One region of the Staphylococcus sp. GDH8C109P genome, then DNA from elsewhere that is predicted to be linked to it. Evidence: predicted binding sites of a transcription regulator. Region 1 holds the regulator's gene; each other region holds the start of a gene.
The links. Region 1 encodes LexA, which represses DNA repair genes until DNA is damaged. Its sites were predicted from a motif close to CGAACATATGTTCG; they were not measured.
Positions count from the first base shown of each region.

Region 2: the regulator LexA is predicted to act here: its motif matches at 2,378-2,391, upstream of KA867_RS11575 (YolD-like family protein).
Region 3: the regulator LexA is predicted to act here: its motif matches at 1,497-1,510, upstream of KA867_RS13160 (YolD-like family protein).

Region 1 is NZ_JAESMX010000013.1:66,825-78,235, forward strand. It holds gene rpmG (50S ribosomal protein L33) at 159-308, opposite strand; gene rpsN (30S ribosomal protein S14) at 533-802, shown strand; gene guaC (GMP reductase) at 994-1,971, shown strand; gene KA867_RS05180 (CAP domain-containing protein) at 1,992-3,008, shown strand; gene lexA (transcriptional repressor LexA) at 3,197-3,820, opposite strand; gene sosA (DNA damage-induced cell division inhibitor SosA) at 3,962-4,195, shown strand; gene KA867_RS05195 (DUF896 domain-containing protein) at 4,319-4,567, shown strand; gene tkt (transketolase) at 4,644-6,632, shown strand; gene KA867_RS05205 (YneF family protein) at 6,845-7,084, shown strand; gene KA867_RS05210 (hypothetical protein) at 7,399-7,557, shown strand; gene KA867_RS05215 (CcdC family protein) at 7,843-8,310, shown strand; gene sbcD (exonuclease subunit SbcD) at 8,490-9,623, shown strand; gene sbcC (exonuclease subunit SbcC) at 9,620-11,411, shown strand, end outside.
Region 2 is NZ_JAESMX010000022.1:59,083-70,493, forward strand. It holds gene KA867_RS11565 (aldehyde dehydrogenase) at 1-1,000, shown strand, start outside; gene pglS (6-phosphogluconolactonase) at 1,062-2,099, opposite strand; gene KA867_RS11575 (YolD-like family protein) at 2,414-2,839, shown strand; gene KA867_RS11580 (hypothetical protein) at 3,026-3,196, opposite strand; gene KA867_RS11585 (C45 family autoproteolytic acyltransferase/hydrolase) at 3,628-4,668, shown strand; gene KA867_RS11590 (DUF4097 family beta strand repeat-containing protein) at 4,843-5,694, opposite strand; gene KA867_RS11595 (HAAS signaling domain-containing protein) at 5,691-6,251, opposite strand; gene KA867_RS11600 (thioredoxin family protein) at 6,677-7,237, shown strand; gene pmtD (phenol-soluble modulin export ABC transporter permease subunit PmtD) at 7,308-8,036, opposite strand; gene pmtC (phenol-soluble modulin export ABC transporter ATP-binding protein PmtC) at 8,036-8,908, opposite strand; gene pmtB (phenol-soluble modulin export ABC transporter permease subunit PmtB) at 8,927-9,589, opposite strand; gene pmtA (phenol-soluble modulin export ABC transporter ATP-binding protein PmtA) at 9,608-10,492, opposite strand; gene pmtR (PSM export ABC transporter transcriptional regulator PmtR) at 10,489-10,869, opposite strand; gene KA867_RS11630 (SE1626 family protein) at 11,060-11,254, opposite strand.
Region 3 is NZ_JAESMX010000030.1:60-3,409, reverse strand. It holds gene KA867_RS13170 (hypothetical protein) at 184-804, shown strand; gene KA867_RS13165 (hypothetical protein) at 843-980, opposite strand; gene KA867_RS13160 (YolD-like family protein) at 1,049-1,459, opposite strand; partial or broken gene KA867_RS13155 (GNAT family N-acetyltransferase) at 1,887-2,066, shown strand; gene KA867_RS13150 (hypothetical protein) at 2,258-2,941, shown strand; partial or broken gene KA867_RS13145 (hypothetical protein) at 3,192-3,350, opposite strand, start outside.

The DNA of each region.
Region 1 (11,411 bases):
AAATATGATATATGTTCGGCGTTTTTTACCATTTAAAATATAAAAAACGTCAATTCTATAGTAAAGAGATAGAATTGACGTTAATACTAAGTCTAAGATGTTTATATCCCAGACAATTAGTTTGAATGTCGTATTAAAAAGATAATGAAAGCACAGAATTATTTTGTTTCACGATGTAAAGTGTATTTATTTAATCGTGGACAGAATTTTTTAAGTTCAATTCGTTCTGGGTTATTACGCTTGTTTTTAGTGCTAATATAATTACGATCACCACACTCAGTACAAGCTAATGTTATATTTACGCGCAAAGTTAACACCTCTTTCTTAACAGGAATCATTACGTTTTAAAATAATATCATATTCTTTCATTAATTTCAATAAGAGTGATCTTTGAAAAATCAGTAGTTAATGAATGTTAAATTTCTAATCATTATGTGAATGTCAGTAATTTAAATATTTTAGTTTGATAAATAAGAAGAATGTGTTATTATACAAAACGTAATAATTACGATTTGTAAAAGGAGAGAACATTATGGCAAAAAAATCTAAAATTGCTAAGGAACAAAAAAGAGAACGTTTAGTAGCACAATATTATGAATTAAGAAAAACGTTAAAAGAAAATGGTGATTATGAAGCATTAAGAAAATTACCAAGAGATGCTTCACCAACAAGACTGACACGTAGATGTAAAGTAACGGGGCGTCCAAGAGGTGTGCTGAGAAAGTTTGAAATGTCACGTATTGCGTTTAGAGAACATGCACATAAAGGACAAATTCCTGGCGTGAAAAAATCAAGTTGGTAATTTAGGACTTTAGTTCATTTACATTTAGGGAAAAAGCATGTATATTAACTATTGGTAAAGATAAATAAAATGTCATTGTTCGGAAATAACTATCATATGTTTAAGCATTTCTATTTAGAGTTATGAATTTTATTTGAAAATCTTACCTTTAAATACTATTTTATTAATAAATGTTAGGGGTTTATCTAATTATGAAGATATTTGATTACGAAGATATACAGCTTATTCCAAATAAATGTATTGTTAATAGCCGTTCAGAATGTGATACTACTGTAAAATTTGGTCCAAAATCATTTAAATTACCAGTGGTACCTGCAAACATGCAAACAGTAATGAATGAAACATTAGCAGAATGGTTCGCTGAAAATGATTACTTCTATATCATGCATAGATTCGATGAAGAAGCACGTATACCATTTGTAAAGAAAATGCATGATAAAGGGTTATTTGCTTCAATTTCAGTTGGTATTAAAGACCGTGAATTTGATTTTGTAGAAAAATTAGCACAGGATAATGTGATTCCTGAGTATATTACAATTGATATTGCACACGGGCATTCTGATGCCGTTATTAATATGATCAAACATATTAAAAACCACATTCCTGAAGCATTTGTTATTGCAGGTAATGTTGGAACGCCAGAAGGTGTTCGTGAATTGGAAAATGCTGGTGCAGATGCAACTAAAGTTGGTATTGGACCAGGTCGCGTTTGTATTACAAAAATTAAGACAGGATTTGGCACAGGTGGTTGGCAATTAGCTGCGTTGAACCATTGTAGTAAAGCTGCAAGAAAACCGATAATAGCTGATGGAGGTATCAGAACGCACGGTGATATTGCTAAATCAATTCGATTTGGTGCATCAATGGTTATGGTAGGCTCTTTATTTGCAGCACATGAAGAATCTCCTGGTGAAACTGTTGAATTAGATGGAAAAATGTATAAAGAATATTTTGGTAGTGCGTCTGAGTTCCAAAAAGGTGAACACAAAAACGTTGAAGGTAAAAAAATGTTTGTTGAACATAAAGGTTTATTGAAAGATACATTAAATGAAATGCAACAAGATTTACAAAGTTCTATTTCATATGCGGGTGGCGATGATTTAAATTCATTGACTAAAGTAGATTATGTTATAGTAAGAAACTCCATTTTTAATGGAGACAGAGACTAATAAACTAGTAGGTGTAAAAAATTAAACGATTTTTATTATATGTAATTGTACTTCTTTGTATCGTTTTAATTGTTCCAATCAAAGAATTTACACCTTTAGAAAATTTGCAACAACAATTTAAAGCAAAAGTAGATAGTTGGACATCATCCGAACAGTCACAAACTCAAAATGCTTTGAAAGTACCTGATGAGCAAGAATTTGCTTTGAATAATATTCAAATGAATATGTCGAAGGCTGAAGTTGAAAGAAAACTAGGTAAAGCAAAACGCGTTACTTCAAATGAATTTGGTACACAATGGTATGCGTATTATTCGGAGAATTATAGAAGCTTTATTATGGTAAGTTATATTAAAGGTAAAGTGAACGGACTATACAGTAATCAAAATGTTATTTCTTCAAAATCTAAAATTAAATATAGTACTCCTAAAGATATAGTTAGAGAACGATTAGGTGATCCGATAACTACAAAACGTAAAGGTCATTTGAGTATAGACGTTCGCGATAATGAATTTGATAATTTTAAAAAAGACAATATTTACACGACAGCTTTTTATGATAAGCATAATGACAACAATCTCACTGCGCTATTATTAGTAAGTGAAAAAATGGAGAATCGACTTCAAAATCAATATGCAACGCCTTCGCGTAATTTAGCAAAAAGTTTTGAACTCCAAAATTTTGATTTGGTCAATGCTGAAAGAGTACAACATGGGTTAAATACATTAGATTATTCTGAATCTATCTCTGATACAGCACGCAAACACAGTAATGATATGGCAGAGAATAATTATTTTGACCATAATAATCAATCTGGGGATTCACCATTTGATAGATTAGAACAAGATGGACATGATTTTAATACAGCTGGCGAGAATTTAGCTTATGGTCAACCAAGTAGCATTTATGCTCACCAAGGATTAATGAACTCTTTAGGTCATAGAAAAAATATTCTTAAAAAAGAATTTAATACTTTAGGTGTCGGCGTTGACTTTAATGAACATAAACAACCTTATTGGACTGAAAATTATACGGGATAGTGTTTATGCATTGTTGAAAAGGGTATCTATATTCTGTGAGGATGAGGTATTATGACAACAAATAAAAAAGATCAAACAGAAGATATACTAGAAAAAGGGAAAGATGTCTTAGAAAAAAATGACAATAAATAAGAGGCTACGCTATAAGCGTAGCCTCTTATTTATTGAGAGTGTCTTTATCTATAAAATTAAATTTCTCTAAATAGGCCGACAACTTTACCTAAAACAGCAACTTGATCTAAATAGATTGGCGACATTGTACTATTTTCCGGCTGTAAACGGTATCGCGTTTTTTCTTTGTAAAAACGCTTGACTGTAGCTTCATTGTCCTCAGTCATTGCTACAATAATATCACCATTTTCAGCAATAGTTTGGCTTCTTACGATAACTTTATCTCCATCTAATATTCCCGCTTCAATCATGCTATCACCAACAACATTTAAGATGAAAATATCGCTGTTATGCGTTGAGGTGAAATGTTCGGGTAACGGAAAATACTCTTCAACATTTTCAACAGCAGTAATAGGTATACCTGCTGTTACTTTTCCAATGACTGGCACGTGAATTGTAGATTCCATATTCACGGTTTCACCTAATTGTTCGGTAACAATTTCAATTGCACGTGGTTTAGTTGGATCTCTTTTTATATAACCTTTTTCTTCTAGTCTAGATAGATGTCCATGCACAGTTGAGCTAGATGCTAAACCAACAGCTTCACCAATTTCTCGAACACTTGGCGGATAACCCTTTGAATGAACAGTCTGTTTAATATACTCAAAAATCTCATTTTGTCGCTTAGTTAATTCTCTCATAATAGGCACTCCCTACGTTAATTTGTTTTTATTATAGCATGTATTATTAATGTTTACAAACGTTTGTTCGTTTTTGTGTTGACAGAGAACAGATGTTCTGATAAAGTTTAAGTACAAACAAACGTTCTAGGAGTGACTTATATGTTTAAACTATCTATATATCAAATTAAACCTTATATTACAGTATTGCTAGTTACAATGATTTTAAGTACTGTATTTATATTAAGTGCTTATTATAATACAAAATCAGAACAAACGTACGAAATGACAGATCATCAAATCACAAATATTTCTACAAAAGACGAACAGTACCAAATGAATTCAGATGAAAAAAGCGAACGGACGCTCAATCAATTTTTAGCAAAAGCCAAATAAAATATTAAGCCAACTGTATTGTGAAAGTGAATTTATTTAGTAGAATGGTAAAGTAAGCGTAACTATTTAGTTTCGCTTATTTTTTTGTTATATTTTCTATATTATGAATTACGGAGGTTTATTATGGCGAAAAATGATGCCGTAGATATTAAGCGTATAAATGAGTTAGCAAAAAAGAAAAAAGAACAAGGATTGACTGAATCTGAATCAAAAGAACAATCGAAATTAAGAAAAGCATATTTAGATTCCTTCCGACAAAGCTTTAAAAAACAAATTGAAAGTACAAGAGTTATTGATCCTGAGGGCAATGATGTAACGCCTGAAAAGGTGAAAAAAATATTAGATTCTAAAGATAAAAAAGATAATAACTAAATCAATTTTTTGTTAAATAATTACTAAATAAGGTATAATAGTAATGAAACTTGCTATAAGAAAGGAAGTCATTTAGATGAATAAAGAAAAAGATCAATTAGCAATAGATACGATAAGAGCCTTAAGTATCGATGCTGTTGAACAAGCAAACTCAGGTCACCCTGGATTACCAATGGGCGCAGCTCCAATGGCATATACATTATGGACACGCCACTTAAATTTCAACCCCCAATCAAAAGATTTCTTCGATAGAGATCGTTTTGTATTATCTGCAGGCCATGGTTCTGCATTGTTATACAGTTTATTACACGTTTCAGGTAGCTTAGAATTGGATGAATTAAAACAATTTAGACAATGGGGTTCAAAAACTCCAGGTCATCCAGAGTTTAGACATACAGATGGTGTTGAAGTAACAACTGGACCATTAGGACAAGGTTTTGCTATGTCTGTAGGTATGGCAATGGCTGAAAAACATCTCGCTGGTAAGTTTAATAAAGAAGATGCTAATGTAATAGATCATCATACTTACGTGATAGCATCTGATGGAGATTTAATGGAAGGTATTTCACATGAAGCAGCATCATTAGCTGGTCATACACAATTAGATAAACTTATTGTATTATATGACTCAAATGACATTTCTTTAGATGGAGATTTAAACAAAGCATTTTCTGAAGATGTTAAAACGCGTTTTGAATCATATGGTTGGAAACACATTTTAGTTAAAGATGGTAATGATATAGATGCTATTGATAATGCTATTAACGAAGCTAAAACTGCAGATGTACCAACAATCATTGAAGTGAAAACAATCATTGGTTATGGCGCGCCTAACAAACAAGCTTCTCATGGCGTACACGGTGCTCCATTAGGTGAAGAAGAAAGAAAATTAGCTTTAGAAAACTATGGTTTGGATCCTGAAAAACGCTTTAACGTACCGGATGAAGTATATGAAATTTTCCAACAAACAATGTTAAAACGTGCTAATGAAAAAGAAGAAAACTGGAATAAACTTGTTGAAACATACAGTAAAAAATATCCAGAATTAGCTGAAGAATTCAAATTAGCTATCAGTGGTAAATTACCAACGAACTACTCAAACGAATTACCAGAATTTGAAGCTGGCCATAGTGGTGCTTCACGTGCAGATTCTGGTGAAGTAATACAAGCGCTAAGTAAAACAGTCCCTTCATTCTTTGGTGGTTCAGCTGACTTAGCAGGTTCAAACAAATCTAACGTTAAAGATGCGGTTGACTTTGATAAAGATACACCTGAAGGTAAAAATATTTGGTTTGGTGTACGTGAATTTGCAATGGGTGCTGCAGTAAATGGTATGGCAGCTCACGGTGGTTTACACCCATATGGTGCAACTTTCTTCGTATTTAGTGACTATTTAAAACCAGCACTTCGTTTATCAGCAATCATGGGATTAAATTCAACATTTATTTTTACGCATGATTCAATTGCAGTTGGTGAAGATGGCCCTACACATGAACCAATCGAGCAATTATCTGGTTTACGTGCAATTCCAAATATGAATGTTATTCGTCCTGCAGACGGTAATGAAACACGTGTAGCTTGGGAAGTAGCAATGGAATCAGAAAATACGCCTACATCTTTAGTATTAACACGTCAAAACCTAACAACAATGGACTTACCTAAAGAAACTGTTGAAGAAGGTGTGCGTAAAGGTGCTTATGTAGTGTTTGAATCAGATAAAGATCCAGAGTACTTACTATTAGCTACAGGTTCAGAAGTTAATTTAGCTATTGAAGCTGCTAAAGATTTAGAAGGACAAGGTAAAGGTGTACGTGTTGTATCAATGCCTAACTGGAATGCATTTGATCAACAATCCGATGAATATAAAGCATCTATCTTACCTGCTTCAATTACAAAACGTATTGCTATTGAAATGGCATCATCATTAGGTTGGCATAAATATGTAGGTACTGAAGGTAAAGTGATTGGTATTGATGGATTTGGTGCAAGTGCGCCTGGCGATTTAGTAGTTGAAAAATATGGTTTCACTAAAGAAAATGTTTTAAATCAAATTCAAACGTTCTAATTATTAAGAAAAAAAGATAGTTAATATTTTTGGTATGAGAGCTTTTGTTCTCATACCAATTTTTAATTATAAATAAAGATTGGATTATATTTACAAACTGAAATTATAATTGATATAATACATAAGGTTGGAAATATAAATTAAATGAGTCACTCTTGAAAAGGAGTGGTTATTTTAGTAAAATGCATTAGGATAGGAAAGTGGGTGAAACAATGGCAACTTGGTTAGCAATTTTATTAATCGTGTTAGCACTAATTCTAGGTCTAGTCGGTGGATTTTTCCTTGCGAGAAAATATATGATGGATTATCTGAAAAAGAACCCACCAATTAATGAAGAAATGCTACGAATGATGATGATGCAAATGGGTCAAAAACCATCTCAAAAGAAAATAAATCAAATGATGACAATGATGAATAAAAATCAAGACGACGCATTCAAGAAGAAGAAATAACGTCTTGTGAAAAGCTGATGATTACTACCTACTAGTAAGTCGTCAGCTTTTTTGGTTTGGACAAATGCCTATTATATTTAAAAAATGAGAATATAACCCTGGTTCGATCATATAAATGTGATGCTACTTAATTTTGTCATTTGCAAATCATACTTTAATGATTCGAAATTTTATAGATGGATTATGTTTTTTTAAATGGACATTAAAATAATTAAAGTGATAGTGAATGTAATTTATTTTTTAAATATTCAGTAAATATTTGATTGTAAAATCATATTTGTTATAATTTGTATATATAAGGGAGGTATTAATAAGTGAAGAGTGCTTATGACATGGAAGACAAAGAAGTTTTAGATCGATTAGCAAATATGCATATTAACTTTTCTACTGATGAAGCTTTCAAAGAATATCATAACGCGATGCAAATTCATGATATGAATTATCTTAGATATACTTTAGAAAATGCATTGTGAGCTTGTGATACAACACGCGCTATTTAAATAGCAATGAATAAGATAAGTCTGAAACAAGGCTTATTTTATTTTGAGTAATTTTCTATCAATACCTCCCGACGTTGACATTAATCTTTTGACGCTATATCACCTATACATAATTGAATTTTTGAAATATGCAGAAAAGGCTAAATAACATGCTATACACAACAAATGAAAACATATTAAAATTACTGAATGTTAAATAGTAAAATGATATACTATTTGAGGTGGAGATTAAGCCAGTAACATAAAGAAGGTGTAAGCATGTTATATTTAGTTTTTTCTATAGTTGTAGCTTTTTTAATGGGTATTGGGGTAATCGTTGTAAGAATGAAAGCGCAGCAATATCCAGTAAATGAAAAGAAAATTATTTTACCGCCATTTTTCATGGCAACAGGTGCATTAATGTATGTGGTACCTTATTTCAGGTTAACGGGTATGGAAATAATAGAGTGCATCGTATTAGGTGTTCTTTTCTCAACGATATTAATTTGGACTTCTCGATTTGAAACATCCGGTAGCGAAGTATACATGAAGCGGTCTAAAGCTTTTCCTATTATCTTAATTTCACTGTTGTTAATCAGAACAATTTTGAAAATATTTATAAGTAATAAAATAGATCCAGGTGAAATTGGGGGCATGTTTTTCTTACTTGCTTTTTGTATGATTGTACCTTGGAGATTGGCTATGTTATATCAATATAAAAAAGTTAAGAAAACATTAATTAAATAAGCAAAAGAAGTAATAATTATATTTGAGTAATTGAATATGCTTAATACTCAAGGGCTACTAAATTTCCTTAAAAATCATGGAATTTAAGTAGCCTCTTTTATATTTTGAAAATTTACTTGAGTATTAAGTAGGAGTATTATATCATAAAATCGAACGGATGTTCTATTAGGAGTGATAGAATGAAAATTGTACATACAGCTGATTGGCATTTAGGGCGGATTTTGAACGGAAAATCATTGCTAGAAGACCAAGCACATATATTAGATCAATTTATTAAAAAAATGAGCGACGAAAAACCAGATGTAATCGTAATTGCAGGTGATTTATATGATACTAGTTATCCCAACAAAGCTGCAATACAGTTATTGGAAAATACAATTAATACATTAAATTTAGAAATGAATATTCCGTTGGTGATGATAAGTGGAAACCATGATAGTAAAGAACGGTTAAATTATGGTTCGAAGTGGTTTGAAAAATCTCAACTTTATATCAGAACCTCACTTGAGGATATGTGTGACCCTATTTCTATTGGAAATATTGATTTTTATACATTACCATTTTCTACAGTGAATGAAACAAGTTATTTCTTTAATGATAAAACGATAGAAACACATCAACAAGCCGTGCGTAAATCAATAGAATTTATGACGCAGAATATTAATCAAAATAGAGTCAATATACTAATAGGTCACCTTACTGTTCAAGGTGGTATTCGCACTGAATCTGAGAGAGCATTGACGATTGGCACTGTTGAATCAGTTACAGCAAATTCATTTCAGCAATTTGATGCAGTGTTACTAGGCCATTTACATCATCCATTTAGTATAGATTCGGATTTTATTCATTATAGTGGTTCATTATTACAATACTCTTTTTCAGAAAGTACACAACCTAAAGGTTATAGAGTAATTGAAATAATAGATCATAAATTGAAAAATATATTTAGGCCATTAACGCCCTTAAGACAATTAGAAGTAATTGAAGGGGATTATGAAGACGCTATTCAAGAAAAATTAAGCATAAAAGATAAAAACAACTATTTACATTTCAAGTTAAAACATATGTCGCATGTTAGTGACCCTATGATGCATTTGAAACAAATATACCCAAACACGTTGGCGCTTACCAATAGTTCTTTTGAATTTAATACACCGTTACATCATGAAAATATAGAAATACAAAAATTAGATGATACAACAATTATTAATAAATTTTTTGAGAATATGACGGATCAATCATTAACAAGCATTCAAAATAATAAAATTGGTAAAGTATTAAATCATTTACTTGAAGGAGATGAGACTAAATGAGACCTTTAACATTAAAATTAACAAATTTCGGCCCATTTTTAGACGAAACCATTGATTTTCAACAAGTAAATAATGATCAATTGTTTTTAATTAGTGGAAAAACGGGTTCAGGAAAAACAATGATATTTGATGCAATTGTATTCGCCTTATTTGGAGAGGCATCAACAAAAGATAGGAATGAAGGTGATTTACGTAGTCACTTTGCAGACGGTAAATCACCAATGGTCGTTGAGTTCGAGTTTAAATTGAGAGATAGTATTTATAAAATTAATCGACAAGGTGCATTTGTAAAAGAAGGAAATAAAAATAAAACACTTGGACAACTTTCAATTTATCAACTTGAAGATACATTTGAATTACGTGAAAGTAAAGTGAATGCTGGAAATCAATTTATTAGAACGTTACTTGGTGTTAATTCAGAACAATTTAGACAATTATTTATCCTTCCTCAGGGTGAATTTAAACGTTTCTTATTATCTAAAAGCATAGAAAAACAAGAAATATTAAGAACATTGTTTAATAGTCAAAGATTTGAAGAAATACAAAAATTGTTAAATGATGATGTTAAAGAAGTAAGGGCGAATATTGAAAAGCGATATCATACACTTGAAACGGATTGGATGGATTTAGAGACTTTTGATGAGCCCCTATTAAATGAGTATAAAGAAATAAGTTCAAGACAAACTGATAAAATCAAAGCATTAATACCACAATTCAAAAGCATAGGCGAATCTATTCAAAATGACTTATTAGCAGTTAAAAAAAGAAGTATTGAAAAATTTGAGCAAGCTGAAAATTTATTAAATCGTAATTTGAAACTTCAAGATGCAATGACAAGCCTAGAACAAAATAAACAAAAGCAAGAAGCTTTGTTATCCAATCAAAATTATATAAAAAATCAAATAAAATTATTAAATGAAATCAATGAGGTAAGACCGCTCTCCAATTTACTAGACTCAAAAGAAAAACTTTTAAAAAAGCATAAAGAGATAGAAAAAGATAAAGTAGAAACAATAACAAGCATATCAAAGTTACAGGAGCAGTTAGAAGATTGTGAGGAACAATTAGCAAAACATAAAGACTTATCTGAGACAATAGATAAATCGAAAGCATTTATAGAAAATTGTAAAATATTTTATAAAAAAATTGATAAATATAAAGAGCTATACCAGCAAATTGAAAATTTAAAAAACACATACGTTGAGTTTAAATCACAGTACGAAAAACAAAAGCAACAACTTAATCACTATATTGAAAAATTAAATGACAGAGAGCCAGATTATAAAAGAAATGAACAATTTAATGAAAAAATACATCAGTTGGATAATGAAATTAAAATTAAAAAACAAAATGAGTTAAATAAAAAAGAATATCAAACGTTGCAAAAGCGACAAACTGACATAACAACGAAAAATGAACATATTAAATCTGAAATAAATGCATTAGATGATAAATATAAAGCTATTGATAAAACAAATATAGATTTAAATAATAAACAAGATATGATTATTAAATTACAATCAGTGCTTTCTAAAGGTGACAAATGTCCACTTTGTGGGAATGAGATTCATGAAATTGAACATCATATTGATTTTGATGAACTTACCAAAAGACATGACCAAATCAATAATATTGAACAACAACGCCTAAAGTTAAAAGAACAAAAAATAAAATATGATAGTGAATTACAGCACATCTTAGAACAATTACATAGATTTAATTTAGATGATTTAGAAAAAGTTAACTATACAGAGCTTGAATTAACTAAGGATAACCTTTTGAAAGAAA
Region 2 (11,411 bases), on a different contig from region 1:
TGCAATTGCTGCTGGGAACACTGTGATACTAAAGCCTTCTGAGTTCACACCTAATGTATCTGGTGTCATACAGCAAATCATTGCCGATGCATTTGATCCTGAATACGTTAATATCATTCAAGGAAATGCTGATACAACTCAAACTTTACTTCAATTTCCTTTTGATTATATTTTCTTCACAGGCAGTGAACAGGTTGGACGCGTTGTTTATAGCGCAGCAAGTAAAAATTTAACACCAGTAACTTTAGAGCTAGGTGGAAAGTCACCTGCAATCATTGATGAGAGTGCAAATATTAAAGTTGCAAGTGAACGTATTTGTTTTGGTAAATTTACAAATGCTGGACAAACTTGTGTTGCACCGGATTACTTACTTGTAAACCGTAAAGTTAAAGATGAACTCATCAGTGCATTAAAAAAGACAATCACTGAATTTTATGGCACAAATATTCAAGATAGTCCGGACTATGGGCGAATTGTAAACAAAAAGCATTATCATCGTTTAAACGAATTATTAAATATTCATCACCCTGAAATTACTTTTGGTGGTCAAACTGACATTGATGAAAATTTTGTTGCACCTACTATTTTAGAAGGTACTACTTTCGATTCAAAAATTATGGAAGATGAAATTTTTGGTCCAATTTTACCTATTATAGCTTATGATGATTTTGATGAAGCAATTGATTTAATACGTTCTAAACCTAAACCACTAAGCCTTTATTTATTTAGTGAAGATGAAAACAGCTCAGAGAGAATATTAAATGAATTATCATTTGGAGGCGGTGCAATCAATGATACCCTTATGCATTTAGCAAATCCTAACTTACCTTTTGGCGGTGTTGGTGCTTCCGGTATAGGAAAATATCATGGAAAATACTCATTTGATACTTTTAGTCATGATAAATCTTATATTTTCAAATCTACAAGGCTTGAATCAAGCCTATTGTTCCCTCCTTATAAAGGAAAATTTAAATATATTAAAGCATTTTTCAACAAATAGTATTTTGATATATTAAAGCCCGAAAACTATACTAGGTTTTCGGGCTTTTTATCATTTATTTTTATTTTAAGAACTGAACACAAACACCTTCTGGCGCATTTTGTGATTCATCGGATTTCTCTAATTTTCCAGTAACTTTATCTCGCTTAAATACAACTACTTCATAATCACCTTCTTGGTGAGCGCAAACTAAGAAATCATCTGATTCAGTAATATTAAAATCACGTGGAAATACTCCACCGCTCGCTACTATATCTACAAGTGAAATTGTTGATCCATTGTCTCCAACTTTAAATATAGCAATACTATCATGTCCTCTATTGCTGATATATAGGAATTTTTGATCATGAGATAATCTTACTGCAGCTAATTTTGTTGCACCCTCAAAATTTTCGGGTATTGTTGCATGGCGTTCAATTTCTGAGAACTCACCATTTTCATATGCCATAACACTTACAATATTTGATAATTCATGTACAACATAAGCAATTTTGCCATTTTCATGGAATGAAATATGTCGTGGTCCATCTCCAGGCTCAAAATCATATACAGCATATTCACTGTAGCCATTATCTCCAAATTCATACGTCACAATCTTATCAGTCCCTAAATCCATGGCTACCACATATTTTTCATCAGGCGTTATACCAAGGTAATGGACATGAGGTTGCTCTTGTCTTTCTAAAGGGCCTGTTGAATAATCATGTGTTAACTCTTGGATTAAACGAATAACTTCACCAGTAGTCGGATTCGCTTCATAAATACGAGCCAGTCCTGCACCATAAACTGCCTCAAAGATATATTTTCCATCTGGTGAAACTGAAACATAACATCCACTACCTTTTGTTGAAGCTAAACATTTATTAATAAGGCTAAGTTTGCTATCTTTTTCTATTTTAAAACTTGCGACACCACAGTCTTCACCTTCACGTGTGACAGCATATAAAAATGAATGATGCTGATTCACGTATGTTGATGCTTCTAATTCATAACCCGTTTCTAACTCGACAACCGTTCCTGTTTGTTCATCTAATTCAAAACGGTAAATGCCCTTCCCCTCTTTTTTCGTATATGAACCGATATATCCTACTGTAGTCATGTAAACCCCTCCATATTATGATACTTTCATTTTAATAAATATTAATACTAAATGACAATATAATGGTTTTAGCGTTCATACGCCGTTTATAAATAATCCTATTGAAACTTGTATGACATAAATATATTTTACTTTTATTAAACCGATTTATCTTAGTTAAACTTATCATTTTCTAGCTTTCATCTTAATCATTATCTATTTTCCTTTATAAGATAACTAAGCTTTCAGACATTGGAATCAATGTTTTATTAAATATTGAAAAATAACTTGCAATAATACGAACAAATGTTCTATTATTGAATTGAGGTGATTGGATGCTTTCAAGTAAATATAATAATAAAGAAACTGATTACAGAAAAATACCTAGAGAAAAATTAAATCCTAATATTCCACAGGGCCGTGGTATGGTTAAATGGGCACCTTTTGCAACGTTACCCGAACAATTTGAGGCAGTACAACAACATATCATTGATCAAAATAAAATTGACCGTCCTATTTTATCAGACGATCAATTAACTGAACTCAATATTCAACTACATCAAGCACTACATGCGGATACACCAGTGAGTATCGAATACTATAAGAATGGTTGGTTAGAATATATCACATTGGAAATTAAGAATATTGATATGCTTCATATGTATTTAGAAGGATATCCACTTGCTTCTTCAAACACAATAAAATTATCGCTTTTTGATATCACAAGCATAAATCTAAAGCACCAACCAAAGTCCTATTAAAAGTCAATTATTGGATACACTTAATTTACAATCTTTCGACTGCATAAGCCTCCGTAATATCTGCATTCTGCAGCACTCTCGTTTTAGGTTCGCAGTCTTTCGACTGCATAAGCCTCCGTAACATCTGCATTCTGAAGATGTACGGAGGCTAAAAAAATAGAACACTTAAAAGTGTTCTATCAGTAATTAATTATTAGATTCGATGTCTGAAACAATTTCTTTTGTTTTATTTTCGATATCTTCAAAGTCTTTTTTGAAAATATAAGCAAATACAACAGCACCTATTCCTGCTGCTAACGATACAGTAAGAATTGTACCGAATACAAATTTAAATAAACCTTTAATAAAATTCCACATTCTGTTTCACCTCAATAATTTATTAACATGTCTAATATTAATGATAGCATACTTAAAGACATCAATAAATATATACCCTTTTTCAAATAAATTATTCTTAGCATTCATAATATAAAATTACATTATAAATATACTAAATAACTATTATATACTAATATAGTCTGAAAAGAATTGGAATATTAATAACCATTTGAAGTAAACATGATACTACTATAAAATAATTATTAGATACTAATTACCCCACCAAGTTGACAGAGCATCTCTTAATTGTCCATAGTAATTTAACATAATCATCACCTCATTCAACTAAATTAAGCTTTAGTTTTAAAAGTTAATTTTATGATAACTTCCACAGAACAGTAATACAATTAACATGACGTTACAATGAGATAACATTATTGTAAGGTTACACTTAACATAGGAGTTTTTTTATGCAAAAAGTACAATCAGATATTTTAACGCATCGAGGATCACATTTTGATTTAGGCATCAAAACTGCTCAATGGATGCAACAAACGCCAATGCTAAAAAACAGAGAAAAAGAATGGAAAAAGCGTATGCCTAGATTTGATATAAATATTAAAGAAACATATAATATTTTCCAAATATACGCACCACAAATTTGGGAAGAAATAAAAGGTATGCAAGAGGTCTTAAACCTTCCTACAAAACAAATGATTCTAAACTTCGGACATTATCGTTTTACACCTTTAAGAAATAGTGGTTGCACTGTATTTTTAGGAAATGATTATATGGTACGCAACTACGATTATCATCCTGCCACTTATGATGGTCGATATTTATTATTTCAACCAAATGATGGTGGTTTAGCACAGATTGGCCCAACCTCACGCGTAACTGGAAGAATGGACGGAATGAACGAAGCTGGCCTTTCTATGGGCTACAATTTCATGCATCGTAAACATCCTGGTGATGGTTTTGTATGTTACATGATTGGTAGAATTATTTTGCAGTACTGTAAAACTGTACCAGAAGCAATTCAATTGTTAAAAGAAATCCCACATAGAAGTTCGTTTAGTTACATTGTTATGGATAAAAACCTAGAACATGCGATCATTGAAGTTACACCTCGTTCGATTAATGTGCGTTATGATCAAACTTGTACGAATCACTTTGAATTATTAACACATGAAAATAGAAATTATACAGCAGAATCAAAAGCGCGTTTAGAACGGCTTATTAAGCATAAACCAACGCACTTAAATAAAACAGAGGCCTTCAAGCTGTTTAATCATCCACAATATAAAATTTACAGTAAATTATTTAAAAGTTGGTCAGGAACGATACATACAAGTATGTATGAACCACAAAGTTTAACTGCACATATTGCAATCGGCGAAAATAGTCATCCGACCAAAATAAACTTTGCTGATTGGCTTAATGGTCAAGCTTTATCCACAGCTACACTTTTGGGTCATTTAGATACCGAGTTAACTTTTGCAACATATTGAACTATATTAAAAAAAGTGGGACGACGAAACTTAATTTTATTAAAAAGATTTCGTCGCCCCATACTAATAAAGATGACTAGGACTAAAAAAAGTATAAAATGATTACTTGATCTGAAGCTCAGTAACCCCTAACAACAAGCACGAGTCAGTGACGAATCAATGATACCCCAATAATTAATCAATCACTATATCTCCGTCAGTGGTATATAGCTCTAAAATATTATCCCCATTTCCAACTTTTTCATTCATAAAATGCTTATTATTAACTTTTTTATCACCGTGAAATGGATATAACTTAAGAAGTGTGTTTTTCGGAGCGTTTTTATAACTAATGTTAATATCTCCTTTTTTAGCAGATGCTTTAAAATTGGAATTGATATCAGTATCAGATAATCTTATAGTTCCATTGTTTACTAATAACACTGAGTCCTGTATAAATGTATTTTCACCCGCTATTCTGGCATTTTCAGTTTTAATATTGGCATTATTTATTTCACTTTCTTTAAACGTTATCGCTGAATTTAATCCTTTATATTTTAACTTTCCAAACTTAGATTCATTTAAAATCACTTTTCCGCCATTTTTATGATTTTTTGATAAATCTGCATCATTTACATTTAATTGTTTAACACTTATAGTATTATATTTACTTGATGCATGTAGCTTATTTAATTTTTCTTCAGGTAAAGTAATAATTAAGTTATCCTCAAAATTTCTAAAAGGATTGTAATTTAAGCCATAATGGTTTTCTAGTTTTTCAGTCTCTCTAACTTTCAACGTTTTATCATTATTGTTGATATCAAGATTTCTCTTACCTTTATATCTCACTGACGTTTTATCTCCTGATTTAATTAAAACTTTACAATTTTCAGTTAAGACATCTAAATTATTAATATCTTTAGAATCCAATACTTTATTAACACTATTTAATTTTTCATTTTGTTTTTCAAAACCGAACCATGTAACACTTCCTAAAAGAAAGCATGTTATAAATAAAGTTAGCCCACCTAAAAATAACCGCTTCATAAATCTACACTTCCTTTAATTGTTCGGATATTCCATCTTAAGTATTTTAAAATTAAACGATAGACAAGTTGTGCTAATTTAGCAATAATTACAAATAAAACAATACCTAATCCTGTAAAAGAAAAAGCAAAAAAGTAATTACTTATCGCGAAGCTGATCATATGATTCAATACCCCATGAACAATTAACAATATAGGGCTAATTGTTAAGAAAAATGCAACGAGCAATAATGCACACATAAACACTGCTAGTATAACCATGGGTATCAAAATAATAATTAATGACAAAATCCCCATACCTAAAGACGCCATAATTGCTCTAACAATATTTTTAGTATTTGGCCTATATTCGGCAGATACAATAGCATTTTTTGCCATTATCTGTTTAGCAATCTGCTTGGGCGATTCTAAAGCTCCAATGATTTGGTATTCATTTTTGCCATTATTTTCTTGTTCAAAAAAATATTGTTCATATTCATACATCACTTTGTCTCGTTCATTTCGAGGTAGGTTTTCTAGTTCTTGTTCTAACGCATTTAAAAATGTGATTTTATCCAAGTTATCTACCGCCATTCAAATTGTAGGATTTAATCAACTTCTATTTCAATTCAAAAATGGCAAACCACTCCAAAGTGTCATTACCAAATTTAGTTATTATAAAATTCAATACTCTATATTTCACCATTTCTATGTACAAAAAATATTTTAATATATATTTTGTTATCCAAACATAACTTACAAAAGTTCGATGATTATATATAATAAATTAATGTTTAAATATTATTAGTTAAAAATCGGATATCAAAAAGTTATGTAACTCAATGTTGTTTTACACTATTCATACTAAATCAATATAGCATAAACATTTAGTATTTTCATTTAAAACAAATATTAAAACTTATTACTTTTCTAAGTATTAAAAATTTTCTTTCATTTAAAATTGTTGATATAATAATAGCTAATAAATTAAAGGGGGAAAAATAATGACAAGTTTAGAAACTTATTTCAAAAACAGTCAACCACTTGATCAGTACATAGAGGATATGACTGAAAACCAAGAAAATCTACTAACAATTTATAAATCATTCTCACTTCCTCAAGATGATGAACGTCTTGAAAAAATCAAATCTTTACCTTACAGTAAAGTGCTTGTAATAACGGAAGATTGGTGTGGAGATGCTATGATGAACCTTCCTATTCTAAAGCATATAAGCGAAGAACTACACTTGGAAGTCAGAGTATTCCATCGCGATGAAAATACAGATTTAATAGATCAATACTTAACAAATGGCACAGCCAGATCCATTCCAATATTTGTTTTTCTAAATGATGACTTTGAACAACAAACTGTTTGGGGCCCTCGTGCTAGACAAGTCCAAAACTTTGTAGATGAAACGCGTTCAAAATTACCTGAAAAAGACGACCCTACATTTAAGGATAAATCTGCAGAAACACATACAATTATTGCAAATCGTTACAAAACAGATTCACAAATGTGGAAGCATGTTTACGATTCAATCTTAGATAAATTAATCACTAAATAACTAAACACGTATGAATTGGATTAGCTTTACTACAATTCATACGTGTTTTTATTGAGTTTAATTTCTACTATTAAATATCTTTTTTAGATGCATAGAATAGATTAATAATAAATAAAATAACAATTGAAGCTGAGGTAATAAACCATTGCCAATTACTGAATGTATAATCTCCAGAAGTCGTTTTCGATGTTAAATAACTAAATGGAATATACTTTAATGAGTCTTGTATATTATCTCCAATTTTTGGAATCATTGGTAAGAAAGGTTCAGCAAAAGGCACAATCAATACTAAGAAAATCCCTAATGTGAATATAAGCGCTGTTTTAGGCACTACTAATGCAAATAAATATAATAGTAATCCAAAGAATAGATGGAACATTAAGAAAAACCATAGTAATTCAAAAATTTTATCAGTTTTAATATTTTCACCATCTACAATACCTTGAACAATTAAAACAAATGCAACAAGAATTGCTGTTATTAATATGGCAATTAATATAATAGAAACAACTTTTGCAACAACATAACCTACACGACTCGATGTTTTATTCATATATAATTGAATCGTACCTTGTGAAATATCACGTGTGATTGTTTTTATTACAAAAAGTAGCCCCATAATAGAAAAGAACCAACTACCTATTGAAAGTAATGTATTACCGTTCATTTCATCAGATTGTTGAACAAATAAAATTGTAAAACCAATCATTGGTAAAATAGTCAATAATAATGCTAAGTAAGTTAAAGGACTTTTAAAAATACTAATCAAATCATATTTTACAAGTTGAATACTGTTCATTATTGGCCACCTTTCTGATTGATATTGAAGTACGTATCACGTAAAGAACTTTTGCGCGTTTCAATAAACACAGGGAAAATTTCTTTACTTGCGAGTCCTTTTAATATATCTTTATAGTTTTTTTGAGCCTTTAATATAACTTCTCCTGTCTCTCTTTGTGACTGTATTACATCAAAGTGTTCATTTAAATAAGCTAATCCTACTTCAAAGTCATCCGCTTCAAGATTCAATACTGTAGAATCTGTTGGTGCGCCTTCTTTCATATCAACATCTTGCACAAATGTACCATCTCTTAAAAAGACTGCTCTATCACAAATTAATTCTATATCCTCAAGTTTATGACTTGAAATCAAAATTTTCATATCTAATTCCTGAACAAGCGATTGTATTGTTTTTAAAACGTCAATTGAGCCATCAGGATCCATTCCATTTGTTGGTTCATCTAATATTAAATATTTAGGTTTATTCATTAAAGAAACTGCAATGGCTAACTTTTGTTTCATACCCATTGAATATTTTTTAATTTTCTTTTTAATATAACTACGCATCCCAAATGCATCAATAATTTGATCAGCATACTTTTTATCAAAACCTTTTCCTAACACATTTGCAAAAAGTTTTAAGTTATATAAGCCAGATTTATTATCATATAGTTTAGGGTGTTCTATTAAATAACCCACATTTTCTTTATTACTTAATTGAACTTCGCCTTTATAATTTACAATGTTGCCATTCATCACTTTCATTAAAGTGGTTTTACCCACCCCATTTTTACCTATTAAACCAACAATTTGACTATGTCCAAAATCAAAATCAATATGATCTAATACATTATTATTACCATATGTTTTAGTAATTTGTTTTAACTGCATAATGCGCCTCCTTTAAAGTTAATTTAGCTTTTTATATTGAATGATATAATTTACCCCTAAAAATATAACACTTAACAATAAGAAGCCATAGTTAAAGAAATCTTTAAAATATCTTAAATGTTCAAAGTCATAATCAAATAGTAAAGAACAACCAATAATGATAATTGCAATGACAAATGGTAAGAAAATTAACATTCCTAACACATAAGGAATAAATGAAATATATTCTGCCTTTTGTTCTATAGATCGCTTAAAACCTAGTGGTATCGCGAAGAGATTAATGGCTATATAAGAAAATGGCAATGTGAAGTTAATATTAATTGTATTACTTGAATAATTATCATTGGATATGCCATATAAAGATAAAATACCTGCACCAACGAAAGTAAAAACCAAAACAGTTATATAGTTCGCATTTAGTAAAGATAATTTAGAAACAGGTAAACTAGCAAAAAAATCATATGACTGTTTATGCCCTAACTTTTTATTAAATCTAAAAACATGTCCTGAATCTAACACTGAAATAACTACTAGTACCATAACAAGTGCAGAATAAAGCACTTTATTTATCAATGTGTCATGATTCAAAATTAATTGTAACGGTGAAACAATCAGTAAAACTGAATATAAAACAATCGTCCATTTGCGTAACTTAAGGTTTCGAATAAGTAAATTTTTCATCTTATACCTCCCGCATTGTTAATTATTAGAAAGTCCCAAATCATTCTTTGGGGTTCCTTTTTCGAGGTAAACCATTAAGTCTTCAATTGTTGGACTCGTGATTGCAACAGCATTACCAAATATTTCATAGAATACATTAGCCTGTGTTGTTAACGCAGTATAACCCGTTTTATTAATTTCAAAATATTGAGTTAAATCCATTAACTCTTCATCAATTTGGTTGGAATCACCTTTGACAATTTTAAATTGAGATAAAAGATGATCTAAAAAGTCATTTAAAACAACTTCGCCATCCTTAATATAAACTAAATAATCAGCAATTTTCTCCAAATCAGAAATAATGTGGGTCGATAAAAAAACAGTCTTTCTTTCATCAATAAGTTCTTTTTGAATGATATCTAAAACTTCATTTCTTATAATAGGATCTAAACCTGAAGTAGGTTCATCCAAAATAAATAGTTCAGCTTGATGACTAAATGCGATTGCAATAGATAATTTCATTTTCATTCCCGTTGAGAATGTTTTAATCTTTTTATTAAAAGGCAAATCAAACAATCCCACATAATGTTCAAAAACATCATGGTTCCAATAACTATAAAATGGCGCAACATAATTTTCTATTTTTTTAATTGTCCATTTATCATTAAGATATAATTCCGAATAAATAAAACCAATTTTATCTTTTATTGCTACAGCGTTATTTTTCATTTTTTGATTGAAAATTAATATCTCACCATCATTGGGCTCAATTAAGTCCATGATTAACCTGATAATTGTGGTTTTACCAACACCATTTGCACCGATGAAACCAGTTACAAAACCTTGAGGAACTTCAAATGAAATATCATTTAATTGAAATTCTTTAAATTGATAGTTAATATTTTTCAATTCTATAGCATTCATTCGTCGTCCTCCTCATAAATCAACGATAAAATTTCTTGTAACTCAGATAAAGTCATCCCAATGGTCTTGGCTTCTTTACTCATTGATTTAGCTAAGGACTCAATAACTATAAATTGTTTTTCTTTTAAAATTGAACTATCCTGTTCCTTCACAAATGTACCTTTTCCTCTTATGGTAAAAACAAAACCATCTTTTTCCAAATCTTCGTATGCACGTTTTGTAGTAATCACACTAACACTTAAATCCTGTGCCAGTTCTCTCATTGATGGCAAATGTTCTCCAGGAGTAACGTGTCCTTTTAAAATGTTCTCTTCTACTTGTTGTTTGATTTGTTCATAAATCGGTCTTTCACTACTGTTTTTTAAAAGTATTTTCATTAACGTCCTCCCCTACAACTGTATATACAATATATACACACTTGTAAAGCCAAATTTTCATTTTAACTAAAAAATTTTGAGCTAAAATAAGTGCAAATAACTATACCATTTAAAATAAAAAAGGCTAACCCACATAAAATGGTCAGCCTTATACCCAGTATGAAAGAGAGAGATGTTTCACTCTTTCAACTTATTTCTTTTGATTATTTTGATTATTTTTTTTGCGTCTATCATTACTTCTATTTATAAATGCACAAATCATAAACATAATTGCTGCAATTAATAATTTTATGCCTGAATTTTCATGTCCAGTAGCTTGTAAATAATAACCAACGACAAATAATACAATAGCAATAATCACAAATATTTTTGTTAAATGTTTCACTATACTCACCTCAAATAATTACATTGTATCAAAATTTGCACACAATTTCTAAAACTCATTCATACTATTCTAATTTTGAAATGATCTTATTATTAATTTGCATTACACACAATAGAATATATTGTTTGCAGTTTATACTTGGCAGTGCTAAAATGTA
Region 3 (3,350 bases), on a different contig from region 1:
CAGAACCTTCTATCTTTTACTCAATTAAATTTTAGTGTAATATTTAATTAATTTAATATAAGGGGTGGTCATAACGAAGCCAAATACAATATTTAAAATAGACATTTTGCACGAAACTGAGAATCCACAATAGTTATTCGGTATCATCAAGGGAAGTAAGAATATTAAAAGGGGAAATTAAAAATGAGAATAGAAGATATTGAATTAAAAAAATTAAAAAGAGAAGAAGAATATTTAGATGAAATATTAAGTAAAGAATTCAACAAAAAGTCTAAAGGCATGGATCAAGTTGAAAAAGAAAAATTAATAAATGATATGAAAGATTTTACTGATAAATTTATTGATGAATATTATGTTAGCGAAAAAGATGCTATGGAATATGATTTGTTAGAAGGTATAAAAAAGGAAATCAAAGATTTAGAACTAACAAATCGTGTAACTAAAGCAACCATTAATCATTATTTTTTAAAAAATAATGACCCAAATAATACTATTGAAATAGATAATATCGTTAGAGGTAAAGTGGCAGCTAAAACAGCAGGTAAGACTGGTGCGAAATTCGGAAAGTTTTTGGGACGAAAAGTAAAAGAAGGTGCAGTAAACCTTTATAATAATAAAGACGAAATATTTGAAAAAGCTGTAAGTTCTGTCCAAGATAAGAAAAATAAAACTGAAGCTGAATATGATAGGTACAAAAGAAGATACTCTAATTATTCTGCTGATGAATTAAAAGAGATTATATTAGATGAAAGCAACAGTACTATAAAAAGAAGGGCTGCAAAAGATGCATATGACGAATTATAAATAATAGAGAGTCTTTAAGACTCTCTATTTCCCTAATATTAACTATTATTTACTTCTTTTTGACAAGATTTACAAATGCCATTTCTTTTGTCACTTTTAGTTCTATTCTCATAAAACTGATTCAACCTTTTTTCTTCCCCACATCTTGAACAAACTTTAGTTAATGCTGCTGGCATAATATCCCCTCCTTATTTAGTAATTGTATTATACATTATTGCATAGGAAAGCGCTATAATAATTTGAATTATATTATTTCTACAATACAATCCATATTCATTCTAATCTTCTCCTTATCTTTAATAATTTCTAATTTATTCTTTTCACTATCAAACTTCTTTATCTCACATTCAATCGTTTTGTAATATCCATTTTCCCAATACTTAATCGTGGCTGGTGGATCATAAAATAATTTCTGCGTTAACACATCATTCAAATCACGTAAGGCCAATTCATCTAAGATAGGCTTATCTGTCTTACTTTGGTCTTCGATAAAACCGTTAATCGTTTCATATTGTTGTGGCATTGTTGCAAATGGTGCCCACTTAATCATCTTGCGACCTTCTGGAATGTTACTGTTTAAATACTTTTTAGGTATTTTGCGATAGTCAGTTTCATATTTATAAGGTTCTGGCATATCAGGGTTAATGATTTTCATTTCAAACACCTCACGTATAATTAGTAATTTCATTATACGAACAAGTGTTCTGTTTTGTAAAGGGATAATGTCATATTGCATTAGCAGGTGATGACGTCTCATTTCTGTCTTTTATGGTACAATTTGAGGTATTAAACTTCTAAAATGGGATTAATTTATGCAATATATAAATGCAGTAGAACAAGATTTAATTTAAAAAGTGAATTTATTTAAAGATGACTTTTTAGGTAAAAATAGAGAAAGTAAAGACGAAATTTTAGACGATAATTATAGGCAAGCACTGGTAGATATTTAAAAACAAGAAGGAAATAATTTTATAGTAGTTGAAAAAGAGGATGATATTGTAGCCTGATGTCAATTAATAATTATCCCAAGTCTATCTAGAGGTGGCATTAAAAGAGCCCAAATATAATCTGTTAGAGTTAAATATAATTTAAGAGGTCAAGGTATTGGTAAAGAGATCATAAGAGAAGTAATTCATATGGTCAAAATTGAAGGATGTGTATTGATTCAACTAACAACAGATAAACAAAGAATAGAAAAACATAAGTTTTATGAAAAATTAGGATTTGAATCGTCTCACTATGGTTATAAATATTATCTATGATAATTCATCAGTTAAATTACAGATCACATAATAAGTGCTGAACTATCCTTCTCTCATTGTGATTTGAAAGCCTCGAAATACTTTTATGTGGGTAGTTATAGGCTAACTTGTCTAGAAATCGCTTTGAGTGAAGTCAAGTATATACATTATTCCGCTGAATATTGTATTATTAAGATAAAAAGGTGAAGAAAATGCATGAAGAAAACTTAAGAATAACCATCGTGCTAATTGTTGTGAGTATGATTGCAATACTATCATTTGGTTTAGTCATAGGGCAGTTGGTAGATAAAGAATACATATATGAAACTTTGGAAATTATAATATTATTTATAGGATTATTTGCCACATTTGGTGGTGCTTATTTAGGTGCTAAAATAGCAGGTGATAAAGCTTTAGAAATATCAAATGAAGATAAAGCTGGTAAAATAGAACATATAAAAAAGAAATATATTCTTTATTTATCAAATTTTAAAGATATAGTTGTGAGATTAAGACCAGATTATACATTCTATCACGAGGCAGTTCACTCTAAGCCAGTCTTTATTATTGATGATATTAAAGAATTGTTTGAAAGTCATGATAATGACTTGATAAAATTAAAAGAAAATTTAAATGATTTATTTTTTGATAGTGATTTATATTATTTTGAAAAGAAATATGAAGATATGTACCAATCTCTATTAGATTTTCACAAAACAATAAATGTGTTAGTTGCATATAATGATATTTACAAAGAGGTTGGTTTTAAGCAAGAAGGTTTTGATGAAGAGTCACTTAACAGATTAAATACTTCATTTGATATAATGAAAAATATTGAAAAAAATCACAAAATTATTTTACAGTTTACACCTTTTATTAATAATCGAAAAGTATAAATTAAAAGTCGTTACCCCAAATAATACCGATTTTCTCAATTTATACATTTCAAGCACAATCACTAATGCAATCAAAACGTTGTTATATCAATACTTATAGCATATTTTAAATATTTTAATTATCGTTTTAATGAACTCCCGCCGTCTCCATATCAAAAGGCTTAGCCATTGTGGCTAAGCCTTTTTTGTATTTAAGTTGATATTTATTTCAAATCTCAATGTTGCACGTAATTGATATCGTTTATTTTAATCATAATTCGAGTTCCATCATGATTCCTTCGTTTGTTTTTATAAATCCATTTTTTGTATAAAAATTTGCTGCTAGTCCTCCACCTGTAATCAGAAAAATTTTATATATTCCACTAAGTTTGAGTGAATTAGAGACAGAATTTATTAATTTTTTAGGTTC